3 regions of the Pristimantibacillus sp. Z349TD_6 genome follow, and region 3 is predicted to be linked to each of the others. Evidence: riboswitches for the same ligand, from Rfam matches in the RefSeq annotation. Region 3 holds a riboswitch; each other region holds the start of a gene.

Region 1 (3,285 bases), 1.2 Mb from region 3:
TATATCGATGCTCCTGCTCGATGGCGAGCTTTTGCCATGGGAGGCGCTGGGAGAAGGTCTCATTGAAAAGCAGTTTAAGCCAATTGAGAAGGGGCTTGAGACAGAGCTTGCTTTTCTGAAGGCAAATGGATTCGAGGAAGCGTTCGGAAAGCTTGCGTATGATTTCAAGGAAAGCGGTTTTGAAAAGGATCAGTTTCACCTTAGCAAAGGGGCTATTAATGAGAAATATGGCCTAGCCGTCTATCAAAACTTTAAGCATGTTCATTCTGTTCTTGAGAAAAATAGGCCAATTGACGAGCATATCCAAGCATATGAAACGTATAAGAGGCAGCTGGAGCTGTATGCCGAGGCAGGGGAACTTGAATACAAGCCATTTTCGCTGCTCAAAATCGTATACGTAGACGGAAGCGAGCAGCTGCCAGCGTGGAAAACCTCTGAGATGTATCGATTCCTCTCTGACGATCCATTCCTCACGCTTGTGCTGTCTGATGCGGAGAGCTATGAGCTTGCAGAAAAATATTTCTACACGCTTACGGTAGACAATCATATGGAAGGTGTCGTGATTAAGCCCGAGATGCTTCAGCCGTACACGGTTCCCTATATGAAAGTGCGCAATAAGGAATACATGTCTATTATTTACGGTTATGATTATAGATTTCCGCACAAGTACAATAAGCTCATCAAGCAAAAAAATATTACGCAAAAGCTTCGTACATCATTTAACGAGTACCGGCTAGGACAGCATATGCTGGCGATTCCTTTTGCTGAAATTGCCCCAGAAAACGATGGATATCAAGCGGCTGTTGCGAATCTTTTGTTTGAGGTTGCCAAAGAGAAGGAAATCGATCCTAGATTGTAAAACATCAATATACCATACCTCCCAAAATGGGAGGTTTTTCTACATCATTCGACCTATTATGAAATTGGTTATGGTATATATCGGAATAATATGGAATACTGGTATATGTAAAAAGTCCTAGTAAAAAGCAAAGTTGTCGAAAGACAATGACGCAAAGCCAACAGGCCTAAAGGAAATTTCCAAAGGTGGCTGGGTTGCCAAAAGGATGAGTGATAACATACCTATATCCTCTCCTTAAAAACTTCAGGTTACCGCCTACGTTATGAATAAGAGGGGATATTTAGCAATGAAACAAATGATTAAACGTTTTAATGGAAATGTTAATGTTGGTAGTTTTAATATTGTTCAAAAGTTAGCCAATTTAGGTTACTGGGAGTTTGACCATATTCGCAGAGAAGCATCCTGGTCGAATCAAATGTTCGAAATATATGGTATGAAATCTGATTTCTCGATGACGATTGAACAATTTTTTGAGTTTGTACATCCCGAAGATCGTCAGCGCGTTAATGAGCAGTTCCACCTTGCCATTGAATCAAAAAAGGAAAGCGTTTCCGAGTACAGAATCGTTCGTCAGAACGGTGAAGTTAGATATGTGGTGGAAAACATTACGTTCATACGGAATGCCGAAAACGAGATATTGTTGACGATAGGCATGATTCAGGATGTAACGGAAAATAAAAAAATACAGCATCGCCTCACACTAGAAGAGCAGCTTTATAAATCGATATTTGAAAACAATCCTGACGCGGTCTTTTCTTTAGACGCACAAGGGCGTTTTTTGTCATGCAATTCTGTGCTTGAGCAAGTGTTTGGATATACGAAAGAGGAAATTATAAATGATAGTTTTCATAAATTTGTAGATGCCGCAGCACTGGATAAAACGATTCAATATTTTGAGCAAACGGTCAAGACGCTGAATCCTCAAAACTATGATACGACAGGCATTACGAGAACAGGGCAAACGGTCGAATTTAATGTGACCAATATTCCAATCATTATTAATAAAAAGCTTATCGGCGTCTACGGCATTGCCAAGGATATTACGCAGCAAAAAATGATTGAGCAATCGTTGACTGAGACCGAATTAAAATACCGCAGTATTGTTGAACAATCCATTGTCGGTATTTTTGTCGCGCAAAAAAACAACTTCGTTTATTCAAACGATCAGCTCAATAAAATGTTCGGTTATGACTCTTTGATCGGTATGGATATTATACAGACGATCCATCCGTCAGATCGTGAAGCCGTCATTAATCAGCTAACGAAGTTGCAGGAGGGTCATTCTTTATCTAATTTCTGCCACAGAGCCATTAAACAAGATGGGACGATTATTCATTGCGAAGTGCACTATAATCAAGTGTCAAATATGGGTGAGCAGGCGATCGTTGGCGTAGTCCTTGATGTTACGGATCGGAGCAAGGCTGAGGAATTAAATCAATATTTGGCTTACCACGATTATTTAACGGAGATGCCAAATCGCAGAATGTTTGAAGACCAGCTAGATAAGCAGCTAAGGGTAAGCGAGTATTTTAAGCAAAGGCTGGCGATCATGCTGATTGACGTAGATCGTTTCAAATATGTAAATGATACGCTGGGGCATCCGATTGGGGATGAGCTGCTGAAACAAATCGCCTTCCGATTGATGAGCAACTTACGTGATGGCCAAACCGTATTCCGACTTGGCGGAGACGAATTTGCAATTATTATAGCTGATGTAAAGCAGCAAAACGAAATCAAGGATATGGCAGCTACTATTATTAGGCTTATTAATGAGCAATTTTTGATAGAAGGATATGAGCTGAATGTAACCGCAAGTATTGGAATCAGTCAATCGCCTGGCGATGGGAGCTCGGTGGAGCAGTTGATGAAAAATGCGAATGCGGCTCTTTATCATGCGAAGTCCAGAGGCAGCAACCAATCACAGTGCTATTCCGCTTCTTTAAATGTGCAATCATTCAAATTGTTTTCACTCAGCAATGATTTGCGTAAAGCGCAGGAAAGAGGAGAGCTGTTCCTTCATTACATGCCTCGCGTACATTCGCAAACGATGGAAATTGTTGGTGTTGAAGCACTGCTGCGCTGGAATCATCCGGATTGGGGATTGGTTGCTCCGTCTGAATTTATACCGATCGCAGAGGAAACGGGGCTTATTGTATCGATAGGAGAATGGGTGCTTCGCGAAGCCTGTATGCAGCATAAACGGTGGCAGAGCTTAGGCCTGCCTTCGGTTACGCTATCGGTTAACTTTTCGGTGCAGCAGCTTCTTCAGCAAAATATATTGCATACCATCGATCAGATTATCGAGGAGACAGGAATTTCCCAAGATCGATTGGAAATTGAAATAACGGAAAGCTCCTTTATTAGCAATGAGAATGCGGTGACTGAATTGCTGCTGGAGCTGAAGAAAAGAAAAATCAAAGTATCGC
Region 2 (3,285 bases), 1.9 Mb from region 3:
TATGAGGTAGTTATTGTTGATAATTTGTCTAATAGCAGCTACATCTCATTAAACAGAGTTGCAGAAATTACAAACAAAGCCTTTACATTTTACCAAATGGATCTAATGGATCAAATCGGTCTTGAAGGTGTTTTCACCAGACATACTATTGATGCAGTTATTCACTTTGCAGGATTGAAGGCGGTAGGTGAATCTGTACAATTGCCACTGTCATATTATCACACTAATATTACAAGCACCTTAATCCTGTGTGAGGTTATGAAGAAGTATGGTGTTCATAAGCTTGTATTCAGCTCCTCTGCAACGGTATATGGTCGACCGGAACATGTGCCGATTGAAGAAAGTTCTTCGCTTGGAGCAACGAATCCTTACGGAAGAACAAAGCTCATGCTAGAACAAATTTTGCAGGATTTAGCGGAGTCTAACGAGCAATGGGGGATTTCAATTTTACGATACTTTAACCCAATTGGTGCACATAAAAGTGGAAGAATTGGCGAGAATCCTAATGGTATTCCAAATAACCTTATGCCATACATATCTCAGGTAGCTGTAGGCAGGCTTAAAAAAGTTAATATTTTTGGAGATGATTATCCAACCATAGACGGCACAGGCGTAAGGGATTATATTCATGTCGTGGATCTAGCGAGAGGACATTTATGTGCACTAGAAAAAATCATGAACAAATCAGGTGTGGATATATTTAATCTCGGAACTGGGCGTGGGTATAGTGTATTAGAGATGATTACTGCATTCGAGAAGGTATCGGGACGAAGTATTCCATATTCATTTACAGATCGTAGACCAGGAGATATTGCCATTTGTTATGCTAATACGATGCTTGCAAACGCGGAGTTGAATTGGGTTGCGACACTTGGGATAGAGGAGATGTGTGCAGACTCATGGCGCTGGCAATATTTAAATCCAAATGGTTATGAGGAAGAGACCACTAGAGATTCCATTAAAGAATTGACATCTTAATTTAAAGCTGTGAAATAATTAAACACAATTAGGTCTGTTTTCTATATCGGTTGGTAGCTCTTTCCTATTTATCGCTCCATTTAACATTACTTAAATAAATTCGACAAAAAATGTAATTATCTATCATTTTTGTGAGACATGAAGCGACAGTATGCGCACTTGTGGTGATTTATAATACATCTATAAACGAATGACAAGCATGGGAGACGTTGAAATGCGTTTAGTATCTGGGCACCTTAAACGCATGGAGTCAGTGGTGCAACCGTCCTGAAATGAATGGGGGACATGGGAAAATGGTACTAGCTAAAGCAGAAGATATTCAGGAATTGGATATGGAATGGGTAACATTAATCATGAAAGCACGTTCTTTGGGATTCAGCAAGGATGAAGTAAGGAAAGTATTGCTTTGTCTTGAAGAAAGTAAGGATAATGATGTACAAGTAACAGCTGTATAAAAGTGGAAAAAGCGCTATTCGCGCTTAATTTTCCATTTATTAAATTCTAGAAACTCTTTAAATTGATCTTTGCTCACACCGGAAGCCATAGCTTCTCTTACTAAATCAGCCCACTCGTTGTCTAAATTGTCGGGTTTGCGATCATTTTTTTCATCGGTATTCAAAAAATCTTCAACCGTCACATTCAATACGGCGCCTACCTTTTCGAGGAATTGAATCGAAGGATTTTGCTGGAGCCCTCGTTCAATGGAGCTTAAATAAGATTTAGCGACGCCCGCCCGTTGGGATAACTCTGTAAGGGATAGGCCCTTTCTCTTGCGCAGCAGTTGAATGCGTTCTCCAATCATAACAAATTCCTCCGTTATCACATCGTTGTAGACTATTTCTATTATAACGAATTATTCTTAATTACGAAAGGTTGTTAGCTATAACGCACTTATTTTTTTATTTAAACATTAAAACCACTTATTTTAATAATGAGTGGTTATTTTTTTATTTATTAAACCACGATATTGACTTTCAGAAAATGTTTTTAATGTAAGTTACTAATGTAAGAAAGTAATCGACAATTTGTTTTTAATAAAGAACAAAAGTTATGAATTTTTTGCAATTTATCGTAGAAAAGTCATTGACAAAGGTTTATTTCAGGTGTAATATTCAAATATGTTCTTTATAAAGAACTGCAAAGTAAAGGTTTTGTTTTTGAAATAAGTACGTAAATAAAACAAATTCTATATCCACCCGGAGGCCACGATGAGCGCCATCGCAGGAGTGTTTCATACCGGCAAGCAAAGTTTGGCATGGCAGCAGGGCGATGCTTTAATGGAGGCATTATCTCAGTTTCCATGCAATACAGCTCAAGCTTGGCATGCCGATAATATATTTTTAGGTTGTCATAATCAATGGATTACACCAGAGTCGATCAATGAACGTAATCCTTTTTTGGATGATGAACGAGGGCTTGTTATAACTGCGGATGCAATTATTGATAACCGCATAGAATTATTCAACCGACTCGAAGTAGAGCAGCAATTAAGAAGAAATATGACCGATAGCGAGCTAATTTTATTAGCTTATGATAAATGGGGGGATAGAACACCTATTTATTTAGCTGGTGATTACGCCTTCCTAATCTGGGATTGTAGAAGACAGAAGCTGTTTGGTGCAAGAGACTTCTCCGGAGGTCGTACGCTCTATTATCATCGAAATAATGAGCGTGTTGCCTTTTGTACAACAATTGAACCCTTACTTACGTTATTGGGCAAGGAGAGGTTGTTAAATGAACAATGGCTTGCTGAGTTTCTAGCTATTTCTGGCATGGTTGACGTTGCGGATGCATCCAAGACGGCCTATCGAAATATTGAGCAGATCCCTCCATCTCATACGATAACGATAACTGCAGGGCGAGTTACTCTTGCAAGATATCATCAACTCAGATCAGATGAAGTCGTACGATTTAAATCAAATGATGAATACGTTGAGGCGTTTCAGGATGTGTTTCAACAAGCAGTTACTTCAAGGCTGCGGACACATCGTAATGTTGGAGCACAGCTTAGCGGCGGTTTGGATTCAGGCTCTATTGTTGGCTTTGCTTCAAAGACACTGCAACCGCAAAATAAAAGTCTGTACACGTTCAGCTACGTACCGACAAGCGACTTTGTTGATTATACACACAAATCAATGATTACTAATGAGAGACCTCTTATTGAATCCACCGTGGAGCATGTTGGAGGTATTGAAGAGCACTACTTGGATTTCCGTGGGCGTGACTCTTACTCTGAAATCGATGGCTTTCTAGATATAAACGAAATGCCATATAAGTTTTTTGAGAACTCTTTTTGGATAAAAGGGA
Region 3 (3,285 bases):
CCTTTATTACTCGTTCCAAAATCATTCAATCCATGCGTCGCTACCTAGATTCCCGCGGTTATCTAGAAGTAGAAACACCAACTCTGCATTCCATTGCAGGCGGTGCTGCAGCGCGTCCTTTCGAAACGCATCATAATGCGCTGGACATGCAGCTCTACATGCGTATTGCAATCGAGCTTCATTTGAAGCGACTGATTGTAGGCGGATTGGAGAAAGTATATGAGATCGGCCGTGTATACCGGAATGAGGGGATTTCGACTCGCCACAATCCAGAGTTTACAATGATTGAGCTTTACGAGGCTTATGCTGATTACAAGGATATTATGGCATTGACAGAGAATGTCATCGCACATATTGCGCAAGAGGTTCTTGGAACAACAAAAATCACTTATCAAGGCCAAGAGATTGATTTGACACCTCAGTGGCGCCGTGTCAGCATGGTTGAGCTTGTCAAAGAAACGACGGGCGTAGATTTCGGCGTGGAAATGAGCGACGAGGAAGCCCATCGTTTGGCGAAAGAACACAAAGTTGCCGTTGATCCGCATATGACTTTTGGTCATATTCTCAACGCTTTCTTTGAACAGTTCGGTGAGCACACGCTTATTCAGCCAACCTTTGTTACAGGACATCCGGTTGCTATCTCGCCGCTTGCTAAGAAGAGCGAAGCAGATCCACGCTTCACCGATCGCTTTGAGCTATTCATCGTAGCACGTGAGCATGCTAATGCATTTACGGAGCTTAACGATCCGATTGATCAGCGTGAGCGTTTCGAGTCGCAGCTTGTTGAGCGTGAGCATGGAAATGACGAGGCGCATGAGATGGATGAAGACTTTATCCGCGCTCTGGAATACGGCATGCCGCCAACAGGCGGACTAGGAATCGGTATCGACCGATTGATCATGCTTCTAACAGATGCTCCATCTATTCGTGATGTACTGTTGTTCCCTCATATGAGAGATCAGCGTTCTGCTGAATAAGAAAAAGACAAGGGACCGTATGGCTTTTAGCAGCCAACGGTTCTTTTTTTTCTAATATCGAGAATTTGCAACAACAATCCTTAAAAACATTCAAATTATGATTGATATTGTAGTGCAATCTATTGATTTGCTAGATTCATATGGTAGAATAGAACTAATAAAGCGCTACACGATAACGGCAAACCTATCGAAAGGTAGGGACGCAAAGCTAAAGGGCCTTCCGTATGATGGCAGCCAGCTACCGAATGAACAGGCTTTTTTTTGTTTGTATAGGGGAAATTCATCACATAGCGCTTCACACGATAATGGCAAACCTATCGAAAGGTAGGGACGCAAAGCTAAAGGGCCTTCCGTAAGATGGCAGCCAGCTACCGAAGGGAGTATATTCATGCGTAAATTTATGTTAGTCATCGCAGCTTTTGTTCTTTTTGCATCCATCCATGTAACGGTCGTTCAGGCAAATGAAGCGGACTCTTCTGATTGGCTCAATACGGGGAATTTAGATAAAGGTGTTGTCTCCGTACAATATGAAGTGAACACTAAAGTGAAAACGAAGCTTATGATCGCAAAAGGCGCATCAAATTATACATATAATCTAACTGGCGGAAAAACAGCTGAGAAGTTTCCGTTGCAGCTTGGCAATGGTGAATACACGATATCCGTTCTTGAGAATACAACAGGCAACAAATACAAACTGGCGAAGAAAGAAACCGTGACGCTTGATTTGAAAGACAACAAGGTTTTGTACTTGAATTCTATCCAGAATATTGACTGGTCGAATGCGAGCAGCGCCATCGTCAAGGCAAAAGAATTAGCCAGCAATAAAAAAACGGATATGGAGAAAGTAAAGGCAATCTACGAATATATTATTACGAATGTAAGTTATGATAATCAATTAGCTGCTAATCTGTCAGTTGATTACCTCCCCAATATTGATCGCACCTTTAAATCGAGAAAGGATATCTGCTACGGATACGCTTCATTATTTGCGGCAATGCTGCGGAGCGTGGATATTCCTACGAAGCTCTTGATGGGACAATCTACTTATGTGGATGTTTATCATGCTTGGAATGAAGTGTACTTGGATGGGAAATGGGTTACGATTGATACGACAGTTGATGCAGGTCTAAAGAAGGGCAAGAAAAAGTATGAGCTTATCAAGGATGCAGCTCAATATACTGTTACAAAAACATATTAGAAGTCATACGAGCTTGCGAAAATCGCACAGCTCGTTTTTTTATGTCTTTCTTCAATATAGGTGAGGAGGAAGCGAAGCAACGATTACGTAATTAGAAGGCAAATAGGAGTATTGAAAACTTTTTCGTAAATAATGAAAAAAACACTTGCAATGCTATATACGCCTATGATATATTATCTAGGTCGCCAACGAGATACACGGACGACAAGAGAGAAAAGATTGCTCTTTGAAAACTGAACAACGAGTAATAACTGCCTCGCAAATCCTTCGGGATAAGCGAAAAAAGCGATAAAAAAGTAATGAGCAAGTCAAACACCAATTTGGAGAGTTTGATCCTGGCTCAGGACGAACGCTGGCGGCGTGCCTAATACATGCAAGTCGAGCGGAGTTGATGAGGTGCTTGCACCTCTGATACTTAGCGGCGGACGGGTGAGTAACACGTGGGTAACCTGCCTATAAGACTGGGATAACATTCGGAAACGAATGCTAATACCGGATACGCGATATGGTCGCATGACTGAATCGGGAAAGATGGAGCAATCTATCACTTATAGATGGACCCGCGGCGCATTAGCTAGTTGGTGAGGTAACGGCTCACCAAGGCGACGATGCGTAGCCGACCTGAGAGGGTGATCGGCCACACTGGGACTGAGACACGGCCCAGACTCCTACGGGAGGCAGCAGTAGGGAATCTTCCGCAATGGACGAAAGTCTGACGGAGCAACGCCGCGTGAGTGATGAAGGTTTTCGGATCGTAAAGCTCTGTTGCCAGGGAAGAATGCTTGGGAGAGTAACTGCTCCCAAGGTGACGGTACCTGAGAAGAAAGCCCCGGCTAACTACGTGCCAGCAGCCGCGGTAATACGTAGGGGGCAAGCGTTGTCCGGAATTATTGGGCGTAAAGCGCGCGCAGGCGGCCTTGTAAGTCTGTTGTTTAAACTTGGGGCTCAACCCCAAGTCGCAAGGGAAACTGCAAAGCTTGAGTACAGAAGAGGAAAGTGGAATTCCACGTGTAGCGGTGAAATGCGTAGAGATGTGGAGGAACACCAGTGGCGAAGGCGACTTTCTGGGCTGTAACTGACGCTGAGGCGCGAAAGCGTGGGGAGCAAACA

What was found. A riboswitch is a leader RNA that binds a small molecule or an ion and turns the genes downstream of it on or off. The one in region 3 is predicted to bind cyclic di-GMP.
Region 1: it holds a riboswitch for cyclic di-GMP, as region 3 does, so the genes downstream of both, AC0VYE_RS05450 (sensor domain-containing protein) here and AC0VYE_RS00470 (transglutaminase-like domain-containing protein) in region 3, are expected to answer to the same signal.
Region 2: it holds a riboswitch for cyclic di-GMP, as region 3 does, so the genes downstream of both, AC0VYE_RS08640 (anti-repressor SinI family protein) here and AC0VYE_RS00470 (transglutaminase-like domain-containing protein) in region 3, are expected to answer to the same signal.

Annotation. Positions count from the first base shown of each region.
Region 1 is NZ_CM149662.1:1,272,871-1,276,155, forward strand. Features, by position in the region: gene AC0VYE_RS05445 (metallophosphoesterase) at 1-859, shown strand, start outside; cyclic di-GMP riboswitch class I at 976-1,061, shown strand; gene AC0VYE_RS05450 (sensor domain-containing protein) at 1,146-3,285, shown strand, end outside.
Region 2 is NZ_CM149662.1:2,007,053-2,010,337, forward strand. Features, by position in the region: gene galE (UDP-glucose 4-epimerase GalE) at 1-978, shown strand, start outside; cyclic di-GMP riboswitch class II at 1,172-1,255, shown strand; gene AC0VYE_RS08640 (anti-repressor SinI family protein) at 1,272-1,433, shown strand; gene AC0VYE_RS08645 (helix-turn-helix domain-containing protein) at 1,448-1,780, opposite strand; gene AC0VYE_RS08650 (lasso peptide isopeptide bond-forming cyclase) at 2,187-3,285, shown strand, end outside.
Region 3 is NZ_CM149662.1:94,210-97,494, forward strand. Features, by position in the region: gene lysS (lysine--tRNA ligase) at 1-977, shown strand, start outside; cyclic di-GMP riboswitch class I at 1,145-1,223, shown strand; cyclic di-GMP riboswitch class I at 1,275-1,353, shown strand; gene AC0VYE_RS00470 (transglutaminase-like domain-containing protein) at 1,366-2,175, shown strand; rRNA gene AC0VYE_RS00475 (16S ribosomal RNA) at 2,493-3,285, shown strand, end outside.